2 regions of the Nocardioides sp. LS1 genome follow, and region 1 is predicted to be linked to the other one. Evidence: riboswitches for the same ligand, from Rfam matches in the RefSeq annotation. Region 1 holds a riboswitch; the other holds the start of a gene.
What was found. Region 1 has a riboswitch for cobalamin ahead of EJF31_RS01280 (ribonucleoside-diphosphate reductase subunit alpha). Riboswitches for the same ligand answer to the same signal wherever they lie in the genome.

Region 1 (7,325 bases):
GGCGCCCTCGCGCTCGCCGGCAACGCGGTGTCGGGACGCGTGACCTTCGGCCTCGGCACGATGTTCGCGCTGGCGGCGATCTCGGTGATCTACGCCTGGCCCACCCACTGGCGCTCCACCGAGCGGCGGCACCGGTGGCCGCGAGCCGTCCTGGCCGCGGTGTTCTCCGCCGCCGCCACCGCCTCGAGCCCCGTGGCCGGCCTCTTCCTCGGCGTGATCGCGGCGGCGCTCTGGCTGCAGCGGCGGCGCACCGCCGCCTACGCCGTGGGCCTGCCTCCGGTCGTCGTCGTGGCACTCTCGGCCTGGCTCTTCCCCTTCTCGGGCCACCAGCCGATGCCCCTCGCGTCGGTGATCCTGCCCGTCGTGACGGCGGTCGCCGTCGTCGTGCTCGCGCCGCGCACGTGGCGGTCCATCCGGGTCGGGGCCGTCCTCTACGTCGCCGGCGTGCTCGCCGCCTGGGTGATCCCCTCCCAGGTCGGCACCAACGTCACCCGGCTCGGGCTGCTGTTCGGCGGCGTCGTGCTGGTGGCCATCGCCGCCCGCGCCGCCTCGGCCGGGCCGCTCGGCCACGGCTGGGGGCCGGTGGGCAACCGACGCGCGGCCGTCGCCCTGGTCCTCGCGATCCTGACGGCCTCGATCTGGCAGGTCGCCACGGCCGCACGCGACGTCGTCGGCGGCCGCCCCGATGCCGCCTGGACCGTCGACCTGCGGCCGTTGGTCCACCAGCTCCAGGCCCGTGGAGCCAACCAGGCGCGGGTCGAGGTCGTCCCCGCCAAGAGCCACCGTGAGGCGTCGGCGCTGGCGCCCTACGTCAACCTGGCGCGCGGCTGGAACCGCCAGGCCGATGCCGAGCGCAACCCGATCTTCTACGACGACGGCCTGCTCACGCCGGCGTCGTACCGCGCCTGGCTCGACCGCTGGGCGGTCAGCTACGTCGTGCTGTCCAAGAGCACGCCGGACGGGGCGGCCCGGGCCGAGAACGACCTCGTGGCCGGGGGGCTCGGCTACCTCCACGCCGTCTGGTCCGACGCCAACTGGACCCTCTTCGAGGTCGAGGCGCCGCGACCGCTGGCCGACGCGCCGGCCGTGGTGACCAGCTTCGACGCCACCGAGCTGGTGCTCAACATGCCGACGCCGGGTCGGGTGCTCGTCCGCATCCCCGCGTCGCCGTGGCTGAGCCTGCTCGACGCCGCGGGCGACCCGATCGCGCCCCCGACGCCCGACCCCGACTCCCCCGACGCGGCGCCGGTCAACGTCGAGGGGTGCCTCAGCCACGAGGTGCAGCCGGTCGCCGTCGAGGGCCAGACGCCCGACGACTGGACCGTGCTCTACGCCCCGCACGCCGGGACCTACCGGATCGCCGCGCCCTACCAGCTGCACCGCGGCACGGCCTGCCCCGACGAGATCACCGGCGAGGGTGGCACGGACCCCGACCAGGGGTAACGGGGTGACCCACCTCTCGCCCAATCCCTAGTAACTTGGTAGGGAATTGCCCGTTGGGCCGGACATGACCTCCGCAGACCGACGCCCCCGCCACGTCCGCACCCGCCTGGGCGCCGCCCTCGTGGTGCTCACCGCATCACTGGCCTCGACGCTGGCCTCGGCCGTGGTGGCCGGCCAGCCCGGCGCCCTCGCCGCCGGGGCGACACGTCCCGACCTGCTGCCCGACTGCGTGTACGGCGCCTCGGCTCCCGGCCTCACCGGTCTCGAGCCACGGGTCCAGCGCGACGCCTGGGCGTACGCCGACCACCTGGCCGGCACCTCGGCGACGCAACGGCTCGCGGCTGCCCGCACCTTCGCCGCGGCCGAGGCCGGCTACGTCTACGGTCTGCCGCTGGTCGACCTGCACGACACGGTCCGCCAGTTCCGCTTCCGCAACACGCTGGTCAGCGTCGCGTCACTGAGCACGCCGGAGACCCGCAGCGTGGTCTCCCCCAACGTCGACACGGCCTACACGGTGGGCTGGCTGAGCCTGACCCAGGGGCCGCTCGTCATCGACGTGCCCGACACGGACGGTCGCTTCTACACGTTCCAGTTCATGGACGCCTGGACGAACTCGTTCACCTACGTGGGGTCGGGTGCCACCGGCACGGAGGCCGGCTCCTACCTCTTCGTGCCGCCCGGCTGGACCGGTGACGTGCCGGAGGGGGTGCACCTGGTGCACAGCCCGACCAACACGATGTGGCTGCTGGGCCGGACGCTGGTCGACGACGCCGCCGACATGCAGCGGGTCAAGCCGCTGCTCGAGAAGTACACCGCCACCCCGCTGGAGGCCTGGCGGCAGGGCGCACGCGGCAAGTCCGTCGTCTTCGACAACCCTCCTCCCCGGCCCCCGAAGCCCGCGACCCCGCAGGGCACCGACTTCGTCGCCGCGCTCAACCAGGAGACGACGATCGACCCGCCCCCGTCCTCGCAGCGCTGCGTCCTCGACGCGCTGGCCCCGGCCGGGGTCCAGCAGCCCGACACCACGCCGGGGGCCGTGCTGGCCGCCGACTCGGCCAACGCGGTGGGCGACCCGCCGGGCTCCGGGGAGGACACCCCGCAGAACCGCGCGGTCCGTGCGGGCACCCGGGCCGCCGTACGACTCATCGCGGGCGCTGCGGACCGCTACCGCGCCACCACCTCGGCGGGCAACCGCGGGTGGAGCGTGATGACCGACCCGTGGATCGGCGACTTCGGCCGGCAGTACCTCGGGCGCGCGGTCATCGCCACCGACCTGCTCGGCGCCAACGTGCCGCGGATCGCGACCTACCCCACGAGCTACACCGACGGCCACGGGCGCGCGCTGAACGGCGGTCATCGCTACACGATCACGTTCCCGCAGGGGCAGCTGCCGCCGGTCCGCGCGTTCTGGTCGCTGACGATGTACCGCCAGGACAACTTCCTCTACGACAACCAGATCGACCGCTACTCCGTCGGCGACCGCGACCGGGGACTGCGCCGCAACGCGGACGGCTCGCTGACGATCTTCGTGCAGCACGCGAAGCCGCGCAGCGCGAAGGCCCGGGCCAACTGGCTGCCCGCGCCGGCCGGTGACTTCCACCTGATCCTGCGGCTCTACCTGCCCGAGAAGGCGGCGCTGGACGGCGCCTACCGGATCCCGCCGTTCGTCCGGGTCGACTGAGGGCGACCGCAACACGCCGACACAACATCTAGTCCCGGAGATTTCCTCCGGCCCCACATATGGTGGCGCACGCAGCTGGTTCGGCGCTCCCTCCAGGAACGTCGAGGCAACAGGGAACCCGGTGAGAGACCGGGACTGCCCCGCAGCGGTGAGTGGGAACGAACGACGTCACCAAGCACTGGGTCGCCCTCACGGGACCTGGGAAGCGACGTCCAGTAGGGGTCGAGTCCGAGTGATCGGGCGCGGCGAGCCCATGAGTCCGAAGACCTGCCAGCGCACTGCACCCGCCGGGTGCAGTGGTCCGATGCCGCGTGGGACGGCTGACGGCTCCACGGCGTGCTCTCGAACGACGCGCCGGCGTCGTCACCCCCTCGCACATCTGGCCGGTCCCGGACCGAGCTCGCGAGGAGAGAGAATGACGGTCACCGAAACAGCACCACCAGCCCCCGCCCACGAAGCACGCCGCACGACGATGCAGGTGCGCAAGCGCAACGGGGACAGCGAGTCCGTCGACGTCAACAAGATCGTCCGCGCCGTCGAGCGCGTGGCCGACGACCTGGCCGACGTGGACCCGATGCGGGTCGCCACCAAGACCATCTCGGGCCTCTACGACGGCGCCACGACCGCCGAGCTGGACCGCCTGTCGATCCAGACGGCCGCCGAGATGATCAGCGAGGAGCCGCAGTACTCCCGGCTGGCCGGGCGGCTGCTGGCCGGCTACATCGAGAAGGAGGTCCGCAACCAGGGCATCGCCTCCTTCAGCCAGTCGGTCGGCCTCGGCCACGCCGAGGGACTGATCGGCGACGAGACCGCACGGTTCGTCAAGGACAACGCCCGCAAGCTCGACTTCGCGATCGATGAGGGCGCCGACCGCCGCTTCGAGTACTTCGGGCTGCGCACGGTCTACGACCGCTACCTGCTGCGGCACCCCAGGACGCGCCAGGTGGTCGAGACCCCGCAGTACTTCCTGCTGCGCGTGGCCTGCGGCCTGTCGGAGTCGCCGGCCGAGGCGATCGGCTTCTACCGGCTGATGTCGAGCCTGGCCTACCTGCCGAGCAGCCCGACGTTGTTCAACTCCGGCACCCGGCACACCCAGATGTCGTCGTGCTACCTCGTGGACTCCCCCCGCGACGACCTCGACTCGATCTACTCGCGCTACGGCCAGGTCGCCAAGCTGTCGAAGTTCGCCGGCGGGATCGGCATCGGCTTCTCGCGCGTCCGCGGCCGAGGGGCGCTGATCCGCGGCACCAACGGTCAGTCCAACGGGATCGTGCCATTCCTGCGCACGCTCGACGCGTCGGTGGCCGCGGTCAACCAGGGAGGTCGCCGCAAGGGCGCCGCGTGCGTCTACCTCGAGCCGTGGCACCCCGACGTCGAGGAGTTCCTGGAGCTGCGCGACAACACGGGCGAGGACGCGCGACGTACGCACAACCTCAACCTGGCGAACTGGATCCCCGACGAGTTCATGCGCCGCGTCGAGGCCGACGAGGACTGGTCGCTCATCGATCCCGACCAGGTGCCCGAGCTCGTGGACCTGTGGGGCGACGCCTTCGACGCGGCCTACCGGCGCGCCGAGGCGGAGGGCAACGTCGTGCGCACCCTGAAGGCGCGCGACCTCTACGCCAAGATGATGCGCACGCTGGCGCAGACCGGCAACGGCTGGATGACGTTCAAGGACGCCGCCAACCGCACCTGCAACCAGACCTCGGACGACCAGGCCCCCGGCCAGCCCGTGGTGCACCTGTCCAACCTGTGCACCGAGATCATCGAGGTCTCCTCGGACTCCGAGACGGCCGTCTGCAACCTGGGCTCGATCAACCTGGCCCAGCACCTGGTCCCGACAGGCGTCGACTGGGACAAGCTCCGCGCCACGGTGCGTACGGCGGTGCCGCTGCTCGACCGTGTCATCGACGTGAACTACTACCCCAGCGCCGAGGCGGCGGCCTCCAACCCGCAGTGGCGGCCGATCGGGCTCGGCCTGATGGGCCTGCAGGACGTCTTCTTCGCGCTGCGGCTGCCCTTCGACTCGCCCGAGGCTCTGGAGCTGTCGACCCGGATCCAGGAGGAGGTCTACCTGACCGCGCTGGAGGTCTCCTCGGAGCTGGCCGAGCGCCACGGTCCGCACCCGACCTTCGACCGGACCCGCGCCGCGCAGGGCAGGCTGCAGCCGGACTTCTGGGACGCGACGCCGGCCCAGACGGAGCGGTGGGACGCCGTGCGGGCGCGGATCGCCGCGCACGGCCTGCGGAACTCCCTGCTGATCGCGATCGCACCGACCGCCACGATCGCCTCGATCGCCGGGTGCTACGAGTGCATCGAGCCCCAGGTGTCCAACCTGTTCAAGCGCGAGACGCTCTCGGGAGAGTTCCTCCAGGTCAACTCCGCCCTCGTGCACGAGCTCAAGGCGCACGGGTTGTGGACGCCCGAGAACCGCGAGGCGATCAAGCGCGCCGAGGGCTCGGTGCAGGGCATCGCGTCCCTGCCCGAGGACGTGCGGGTGCTGTTCCGCACGGCGTGGGAGCTCCCCCAGCGCGCGCTGATCGACATGGCGGCCGCACGGTCGGCGTACATCGACCAGAGCCAGTCACTCAACCTCTTCCTGGCGTCGCCGACCATCGGGAAGCTCTCCTCGATGTACAGCCACGCCTGGAAGTCCGGGCTGAAGACGACGTACTACCTGCGGTCGCGACCGGCCACCCGGATCCAGCAGGCGACCGTGTCCGTGACCGAACCCGTCCGGGACGAGGCGGCGCTCGCCTGCTCCCTGGAGAACCCCGAGAGCTGCGAGGCGTGCCAGTGACCACCGACCAGAACACCCAGGCCAGCACCGCGACCGACTCGCGTCCGACCCGGATGCTGCTCGACCCGGGGATGAACCTCACCCTCCGGCCGATGCGCTACCCGCACTTCTACGAGCGCTACCGCGACGGCATCAAGAACAACTGGACCGTCGAGGAGGTCGACCTGCACACCGACCTCAAGGACCTCGCGAAGCTGTCCGCGGCCGAGCGGCACCTGGTCTCGCGCCTCGTGGCGTTCTTCGCGACCGGCGACACGATCGTGGCGAACAACCTGGTGCTCAACCTCTACCAGCACATCAACTCACCGGAGGCCCGGCTCTACCTGAGCCGGCAGCTCTTCGAGGAGGCGGTGCACGTGCAGTTCTACCTCACGCTGCTCGACACCTACGTGCCCGACGAGGCCGAGCGGCACGAGGCCTTCGCCGCCGTCGACAACATCCCCTCGATCCGGAACAAGGCCGACTTCTGCTTCACGTGGATCGACAAGGTCTTCGAGCTCGACGCCCTGACCACCAGGGAGCACCGTCGTGCCTTCCTGCTGAACGTGATCTGCTTCGCGGCCTGCATCGAGGGGCTGTTCTTCTACGGCGCCTTCGCCTACGTCTACTTCCTGCGTTCGCGGGGCCTGCTCAACGGGCTCGCCTCCGGCACCAACTGGGTCTTCCGCGACGAGTCGATGCACATGGCGTTCGCCTTCGACGTGGTCGACACCGTGCGGCAGGAGGAGCCGGACCTGTTCGACGAGCAGCTGGCCGCGGACGTCCGGCAGATGCTGGTCGAGGCCGTCGACGCCGAGGCCCAGTTCGCCGAGGACCTCCTGGGGCAGGGCGTGGCCGGGCTGTCGGTGGCGGACATGCGGGAGTACCTCCAGTTCGTCGCCGACCGGCGGATGGAGCGGCTCGGGCTCCCGCAGATCTACGGCTCCCGCAACCCGCTGGCCTTCATGGAGCTGCAGGACGTCCAGGAGCTCTCGAACTTCTTCGAGCGCAGGGTCTCGGCCTACCAGATGGGCGTGACCGGGTCGGTCGTCTTCGACGACGACTTCTAGGCGGGCGCAGGTCGGGGTGGGGAGGTCAGGCCTGGACGACCTCCCCGCCCTTGACCAGGACGTCGATCTTCGCCAGCGGCGACGGCGCCGGGCCGCCCGTGTTGTCGCCGGTGGCCAGGTCGTAGGTCGACCCGTGGCAGGGGCACTTGAGGATGCTGCCCTGCGGGGCGACCGTGCAGCCCATGTGGGTGCAGATCGCGGAGAAGGCCACGATGTCGCCGGCCTTCGGCTGGGCGACGATGACCGGCTTGCCGTCGGCGGTCTGGGCCGAGACCGCACCGCCGACCGGCACGTCGCTGACCTTGGCGAGGCCGGCGCTCCCGCCCCCGGACGGCGTGGGGGTGTCCGTGGC
Region 2 (7,325 bases), 250 kb from region 1:
GTCACCGTGCGCGGCCGCCGCGGCGGCTCCGCGATGACCGCCTCCGCCCTCAACGCCCTCGCCCAGGAGCAGGAATGACCGGCCACTTCTACGGCGTCGGGCTCGGCCCCGGCGACCCCGAGCTGATCACCCTCAAGGCCGCCCGGCTGATCGGGTCCGCCGACGTCGTGGCCTACCACGCCGGCGTCGGCAAGCAGTCGAACGCGCGGCGGATCGCGGCGTCGCTCATCCCACCGGGGGCCGTCGAGGAGGAGCTCCGGTATCCCGTCACGACCGGGACGACGGCACACCCGGGTGGGTACGCCGGAGCGATGGCTGAGTTCTACGAGTCCTCGGCGACGCGGTTGGCCGCGCACCTGGCGGCCGGCCGGACCGTGGTGCTGCTGGCCGAGGGCGACCCGCTCTTCTACGGCTCCTACATGTACATGCACGACCGGCTGTCCGAGCGGTTCCCCACCGAGGTGGTGCCCGGCGTCCCGGCGTTCGCGGCCGCGACGGCCGCCGTGGCCTCGCCGCTCGTGCGGCAGACCGACGTGCTCACGATCCTGCCCGGCACGCTTCCCGAGCCCGAGCTGGCCCGGCGACTCGCCGACACCGACGGCGCGATCATCATGAAGCTCGGCCGGACGTTCCCCGCCGTACGCCGTGCGCTCACCGCCGCCGGCCGGCTCGAGGGTGCATTCTACGTCGAGCGGGCCTCGATGGAGGCGGAACGGTGGCTGCCCGTCGCCGACGTCGACCCCGACTCGGTGCCGTACTTCTCGCTGATCGTGGTCCCCGGCGACTCGCTCCGGGGGCCCGGCCGGCGTGCCGTTGGGTCCCCAACGGCAGGTTCCGGCGCCGAAAACATGCCGTTGGGGACCAAACGGCACGTGGATCGGCCGCCGACGGAGCTGGTCGTGGTCGGGCTGGGGCCGGGGCCGGATGAGTGGGTGACACCCGAGGTGACGGCCGCGCTGGCGGAGGTCGACCACGTGGTGGGGTATGCGCCGTACGTCAACCGGGTGCCGCAGCGTGAGGGCCTGACCCGGCACGCGTCGGGCAACAGCGTGGAGGTCGACCGGGCGCGGTTCGCCCTGGACCTGGCCCGGGCCGGCGAGCGGGTCGCGGTCGTCTCCGGTGGCGACGCGGGCGTGTTCGGGATGGCGTCGGCGGTGTTCGAGGCCGCGGAGGACCCGGCGTACGACGGCGTCGCCGTGCGGGTGCTGCCCGGCGTCAGCGCCGTGCAGGCGGTCGCGGCCCGGGCCGGAGCGCCGATCGGCGGCGACTTCGCCGTCCTCAGCCTCTCGGACCGCCTCAAGCCCTGGTCGCTGGTCGAGAAGCGACTGCGCGCGATCGCCGAGGCCGACCTGGTGCTCGCGATCTACAACCCGGCCTCGCGGTCGCGGACCGAGCAGGTGGTGCGGGCGCAGAAGATCCTGCTCGAGCACCTGCCGGCCGACACAGTCGTGGTCGTCGGCCGCGACATCGGCCGGGCCGAGGAGTCGCTGCACGTCACCACGCTCGCGGCCCTGGACGCGACCACGATCGACATGAAGTGCCTGCTCCTCGTGGGGTCGCGCGGCACCCGCGTCTCGGCGAGCGGGCGGGTGTGGACGGCGCGGTTCGCCGACTAGCGACGGGTCCGGTCGGCGGAGTAGAGGAACGACTCGCCGCCACCGGACGGGTCCAGAGCCCGGCCGACCAGGATCACGGCGGCCTGGCGCAGGCCGGCCGCCTCGACCTGGTCGGCGATGTCGGCGACGGTGCCGCGCAGGACCAGCTCCCCGGGCTGGGTCGCGCGCGAGACGACCACGACCGGACAGTCCGCGCCGTACACCCCCGCCAGCTCCGCCATCACCTCCCGCGTCCGTGTGATCGCGAGGTGCAGGCAGAGCGTGGCGCGCGTGGCCGCGAACGCCGCCAGCGACTCGCTCTCCGGCATCGCGGTCGAGCGGGCCTGGGCACGGGTGAGCACCACCGACTGGCTGACCAACGGGACCGTGAGCTCGCGGCCCACGGCGGCGGCCGCAGCGGCGTACGCCGGCACCCCGGGCGTCACGTCCCACGGCACCCCCGCGGCGTCCAGCCGCCGCGTCTGCTCGGAGACGGCGGAGTAGAGCGAGGGGTCACCAGACGTGAGGCGTACGACGTCGTGCCCGGCGTCGTGCGCGTGCACCAGGTCCGCGGTGATCCGGTCCAGGTCGAGGTGCTGGGTGTCGACCAGCCGGGCGTCCTCGCGGCAGTGCCCGAGGACCTCGGCGTCGAGGTAGGTGCCGGGGTAGAGCACCACGTCGGCCCGCGCGAGCATCGTGGCGGCCCGCAGCGTGATCAGGTCGGCCGCGCCCGGTCCGGCGCCGACGAAGTGGACGGTCATACGGGCTCCTTCGTCCAGGCCCACTGGGTGACGGTGCGGGCCGGCGTCCAGCCTGTGAAGGAGCCGATCGGCGCGGCCGTCTCGACGGCGTGCCGGGTCAACTCACCGCCGTGGCTGGCATGCATCCGGGCGAGCAGTCCCTCGGTCTCCACCGTCACGCCGTGGACGACGAGCCGACCGCCGGCTCTCAGCGAGCTCACGCAGTAGCCGACGAGGCCGGGCGCCGTCGCGCCACCACCGACGAAGACCGCGTCCGGTTTGGTGCGGCCCACCAGCGAATCGGGCGCACGGCCAGCGACGACGTCGAGGGCAGGGACGCCCAGCCGCTCGGCGTTGCGGCCGATCCGCTCGGCCCGCTGGGGGTCCGCCTCGATCGCGAGCGCCCGGCACGTCGGGTGCGCCCGCATCCACTCGATGCCCACCGAGCCGGCACCGGCGCCGACGTCCCAGAGCAGCTGCCCGGGACACGGCGCCAGCCGCGCCAGGGCGCTCGCCCGCAGGTCGCGCTTGGTCAGCTGGCCGTCGTGCTCGAACGCCTCGTCGGGCAGCCCGGGCACCCAGGAGACGTGTCCGGAACCCGCCATCTCCAGGGCGAGCACGTGCAGCGCCGGGACGTCCGCGGACCACCGCGAGGCGATGTCCGAAAAGCGCGACTCATGGGCGCTCCCGAGATCGCCCAGGACGGTCATCCGGGTCTCCCCGAAACCGGCGACGTCGAGGAGCTTCGCCAACCCCGCTGGGGAATCCGCGTCCGAGGAGAGCACCAGGACGCGCCGTCCGGGAGCCAGCTCGCGCAGCACCGCGTGCGGGTCCCGACCGACGATCGTGACGACCGTCGAGGACTCCGCGGACCAGCCCATCCGCGCCCGGGCGAGCGCCACCGACGAGAGCGCCGGCTCGACCACGATCCGGTCGGACCCGAGCAGCTCGACCAACGTCGTACCGATGCCCGAGACCAGGGGATCACCCGAGGCCAGGACCACGACGCGACGGTCGGCGTGCTCCTCGAGGAGATCGGGCAGCGCGTCCAGCAGCGGGCTCGGCCAGGGCTCCCGGAGCTGGCCGAGGACGGGCGGGACCAGGCCGAGGTGGCGGCGGCCGCCGAGCAGCACGTCGGCGCCCGCGACGAGTTCACGGAGGCGCTCGGAGAGGTCCGACCAGCCGCCGGCACCGAGGCCGACGACGGTGACGGCGCGGGCAGTCGTGGACGGGGCTGAGGGCTGCACGGGGGGTGACGCTATCGTGGCCGCACAGCCACGAGGTGCCCCCGTCCGGGGGAGAATCTGGGAAGCCGGTGAGAGTCCGGCACAGGCCCGCTGCGGTGACCCGGAGGACGCGAACGCGTCGATCCGGGAAGTCCGAAGACCGGCCTCGCGGCGTCCATTCCATGGCGGACGAGCGGGAGCCTCACATGCCACAGCAGTACCCCTTCAGCGCCGTCGTCGGATCTGACGAGATGGCCCTGGCCCTCCTCCTCACCACGATCTCCCCCGAGGTCGGCGGCGTCCTCGTGCGCGGCGAGAAGGGCACCGCCAAGTCCACGATCGTGCGGGCCCTCGCCGGCGTGCTGCCGCCGATCGACGTCATCGCGGGCGACCGCTTCTCCAGCGACCCGCGGGAGCGCCAACCGCTCTCCCCCGACGGCCCGTTCACCCCCGACGCCGACACCGAGACCCGCCCGGTCCGCCTGGTCGAGCTGCCCGTCGGCGCCACCGAGGACCGGGTCCTGGGCTCGCTGCACCTCGAGCGCGCCCTGTCGGAGGGCCACGCGGAGTACGAGCCCGGCCTCCTGGCCAAGGCACACCGCGGCATCCTCTACGTCGACGAGGTCAACCTGCTGCACGACCACCTCGTCGACCTGCTGCTCGACGCCGCGGCCATGGGCCGCTCGACCGTGGAGCGCGACGGCGTCTCGGTCTCGCACGCGGCCCGCTTCGTGCTCGTCGGCACCATGAACCCCGAGGAGGGCGAGCTCCGGCCGCAGCTCCTGGACCGCTTCGGCCTCACCGTCGAGGTGGCCGCGCCCCGCGACCCCGTCCAGCGGGTCGAGGTGGTGCGCCGCCGGATGGCCTACGACGCGGACCCCGATGCGTTCTGCGCCCGCTACGCCGAGTCCGAGCGCGCCCTGACCGACCGGGTGCTCGCCGCGCAGAAGCTCGTCGGGCAGGTCGAGCTGTCCGACGGGATGCTGGTGAAGATCGCCGAGCTGTGCGCCGCGCTCGAGGTCGACGGGATGCGCGCCGATCTCGTCACGGCCCGCACCGCGGTCGCGCACGCCGCCTGGCACGAGCGGTCCGAGGTCACCCTGGCCGACGTACGCGCCGCCGCCCGCCTCTCGCTCCCCCACCGCCGTCGGCGCAACCCCTTCGACTCCCCCGGCCTGGACGAGGACCTGCTCGATGAGATCCTCGGCGACGACGAACCCGATCCCGATTCCCCGCAGCCCGATCCCGATGGCGGCCCGGACGATCCCGGGACGTCATCCGAACCGGCTGCCGGAGAGACCACCCCGCATGACGTCCCCGGCGACCCCGGCGCTACGTCATCCGATCCGGCTGCCGAAGCAGCCACGTCGCATGACGTCCGGGCGGACGCGGGGGCGACGTACCGGCCGAGGCTGTTCACCGTCCACGGCACCGGTGCCGGCGAGGCGGGCCGGCGCAGCCGCGCGCGGACCGACAACGGCCGCCGGGTCGGGTCGGAGCGGGGCGGACGCGGCCCGGTCCACCTCCTCGAGACCGTCCGGGCGGCCGCGCCGCACCAGGCGGCCCGCGGCCGGACCGACGGCCCCCTGCGCTTCCGCGCCGACGACCTGCGCGTCGCGACCCGGGAGGGCCGCGAGGCCAACCTCGTCCTGTTCTGCGTCGACGCATCCGGCTCGATGGCCGCGCGCAAGCGGATGGAGCAGGTCAAGACCGCGATCCTCTCGCTGCTGCTCGACGCCTACCAGCGCCGCGACAAGGTCGGCCTCGTGACGTTCCGCAGCGACCGCGCCGAGCTCGTGCTGCCGCCGACGCACTCCGTCGACGTCGCGGCGAAGCGGTTGGCCGACCTCCCCGCCGGAGGGCGTACGCCGCTGGCCGAAGGCCTCCTCGAGGCCGCCCGCGTCCTGGGCGTCGAGCGGGTCCGCGACGCCCGTCGTCGGCCACTCCTCGTGGTGGTCACCGACGGACGCGCCACGTCAGGCCGCGACGCTGTCGAACGTTCCCGAGAGGCAGCCCGACACCTCGCCGCGGACGGGGTCGACGCGGTCGTCATCGACTGCGAGATCGGGCCGCTGCGGATGGGGCTGGCGGGTGTGCTCGCCGAGCACCTCCGCGCGGGGCACGTCCCCGTCGCCGAGGTCAGCGCCGCGGAGCTGACCCGGATCGCGCGCGACGGGCGCGCGGCGTGAGCGCCGGCCTGTACGACGTGATCGCCCGTCGTCGCGACGTGCGCGCGGAGTTCACCGGCGAGCCGCTGGACCCGGCCGTGCTCGACCGGCTCCTGGTCGCGGCCCATGCCGCCCCGAGCGTGGGGCACAGCCAGCCGTGGGACTTCGTCCTGGTCCGCGACCCGCGGACACGCGACGAGTTCGCTCGCCACGTCGCCGGCGAGCGGGAGGTGTACGCCGACTCGCTGCCCGCCGACCGGCGCGAGACCCTCCGCCCGATCAAGGTCGAGGGCATCCGCGAGTCGGGGCTGGGCGTGGTCGTGACCTACGACCCGGACCGCGGCGGGCCGCACGTCCTGGGCAGGCACGCCATCGCCGACGCCGGGCTCTACTCCACCTGCCTCGCGATCCAGAACCTGTGGCTGGCCGCGACCGCCGAGGGCGTGGGCGTGGGCTGGGTGTCGTTCTACCGCGAGGAGTTCCTGCGCGACCTGCTCGGCATCCCCGAGCGGGTGCGACCGGTGGCCTGGCTCTGCCTGGGGCCGGTCAGCCACCTGCAGGAGGTCCCGGACCTCGAGCGGCACGGCTGGCGCGAACGCCGCCCGCTCGCCGAGGCCGTGCACCACGAGAGCTACCGGAGGTAGTCGTGCCCCAGGGACAACCACTCGCCGTGCCCGACGACGGGCTCACCACGCGGCAGCGGCGCAACCGGCCGCTGCTGATGGTCCACACCGGCGACGGCAAGGGGAAGTCGACGGCCGCCTTCGGCCTCGCGATCCGCAGCTGGAACCAGGGCTGGAACGTCGGCGTCTTCCAGTTCGTGAAGTCCGCCAAGTGGCGGATCGGCGAGCAGACCGTGCTCGAGCGGCTCGGCGAGCTGCACCGGGAGACCGGCGAGGGCGGCTCGGTCGAGTGGCACAAGATGGGCGCCGGCTGGTCGTGGTCGCGCAAGACCGGCGAGGCCGAGGACCACGCCGCCGAGGCCGCCGAGGGCTGGGCCGAGGTCAAGCGCCGGATCGCCGCGGAGAGCCACGACCTGCTCGTCCTCGACGAGTTCACCTATCCGATGGAGTGGGGCTGGGTCGACGTCGACGACGTCGTCGAGACCCTCGCGAACCGGCCCGGGCGCCAGTTCGTCGTCGTCACCGGCCGTCGCGCCCACCCGCGGCTCGTCGAGGTCGCCGACCTCGTCACCGACATGACCAAGGTCAAGCACCCCATGGACGCCGGCCAGAAGGGCCAGCGGGGCATTGAATGGTGAGGGAGTGGTGACGCAGTGGTGAGCCTGCCGCGGCTGGTCGTCGCCGCCCCCGCCACCGGCCAGGGCAAGACCACCGTCGCGTCAGGACTGATGCGCGCACTGACCCGCCGGGGGCACGTCGTCAGTGGGCACAAGGTCGGACCCGACTACATCGACCCCGGCTACCACGCCCTCGCCTGCGGTCGTCCCGGTCGCAACCTCGACCCGCACCTCGTGGGTGAGGAGCGCGTCGTCCCCCTGCTGCTGCACGGCGCCCGGGGCGCCGAGGTCGCGGTCATCGAGGGCGTGATGGGCCTGTACGACGGCCGCATCGGCACCCGCGGCTTCGCCTCCAC

Region 2: linked by a shared signal. The riboswitch ahead of EJF31_RS00075 (VWA domain-containing protein) and the one ahead of EJF31_RS01280 (ribonucleoside-diphosphate reductase subunit alpha) in region 1 are both predicted to bind cobalamin.

The regions. Positions count from the first base shown of each region.
Region 1 covers NZ_BIFF01000001.1:264,464-271,788, reverse strand. The annotation lists gene EJF31_RS01290 (MFS transporter) at 1-1,443, shown strand, start outside; gene EJF31_RS01285 (DUF1254 domain-containing protein) at 1,508-3,124, shown strand; cobalamin riboswitch at 3,184-3,414, shown strand; gene EJF31_RS01280 (ribonucleoside-diphosphate reductase subunit alpha) at 3,540-5,924, shown strand; gene EJF31_RS01275 (ribonucleotide-diphosphate reductase subunit beta) at 5,921-6,973, shown strand; gene EJF31_RS01270 (Rieske (2Fe-2S) protein) at 6,999-7,325, opposite strand, start outside.
Region 2 covers NZ_BIFF01000001.1:14,123-21,447, reverse strand. The annotation lists gene EJF31_RS00095 (precorrin-8X methylmutase) at 1-78, shown strand, start outside; gene EJF31_RS00090 (precorrin-2 C(20)-methyltransferase) at 75-1,616, shown strand; gene cobM (precorrin-4 C(11)-methyltransferase) at 1,613-2,356, opposite strand; gene cbiE (precorrin-6y C5,15-methyltransferase (decarboxylating) subunit CbiE) at 2,353-3,582, opposite strand; cobalamin riboswitch at 3,599-3,745, shown strand; gene EJF31_RS00075 (VWA domain-containing protein) at 3,768-5,750, shown strand; gene bluB (5,6-dimethylbenzimidazole synthase) at 5,747-6,373, shown strand; gene cobO (cob(I)yrinic acid a,c-diamide adenosyltransferase) at 6,376-6,990, shown strand; partial or broken gene EJF31_RS22495 (cobyrinate a,c-diamide synthase) at 7,009-7,325, shown strand, end outside.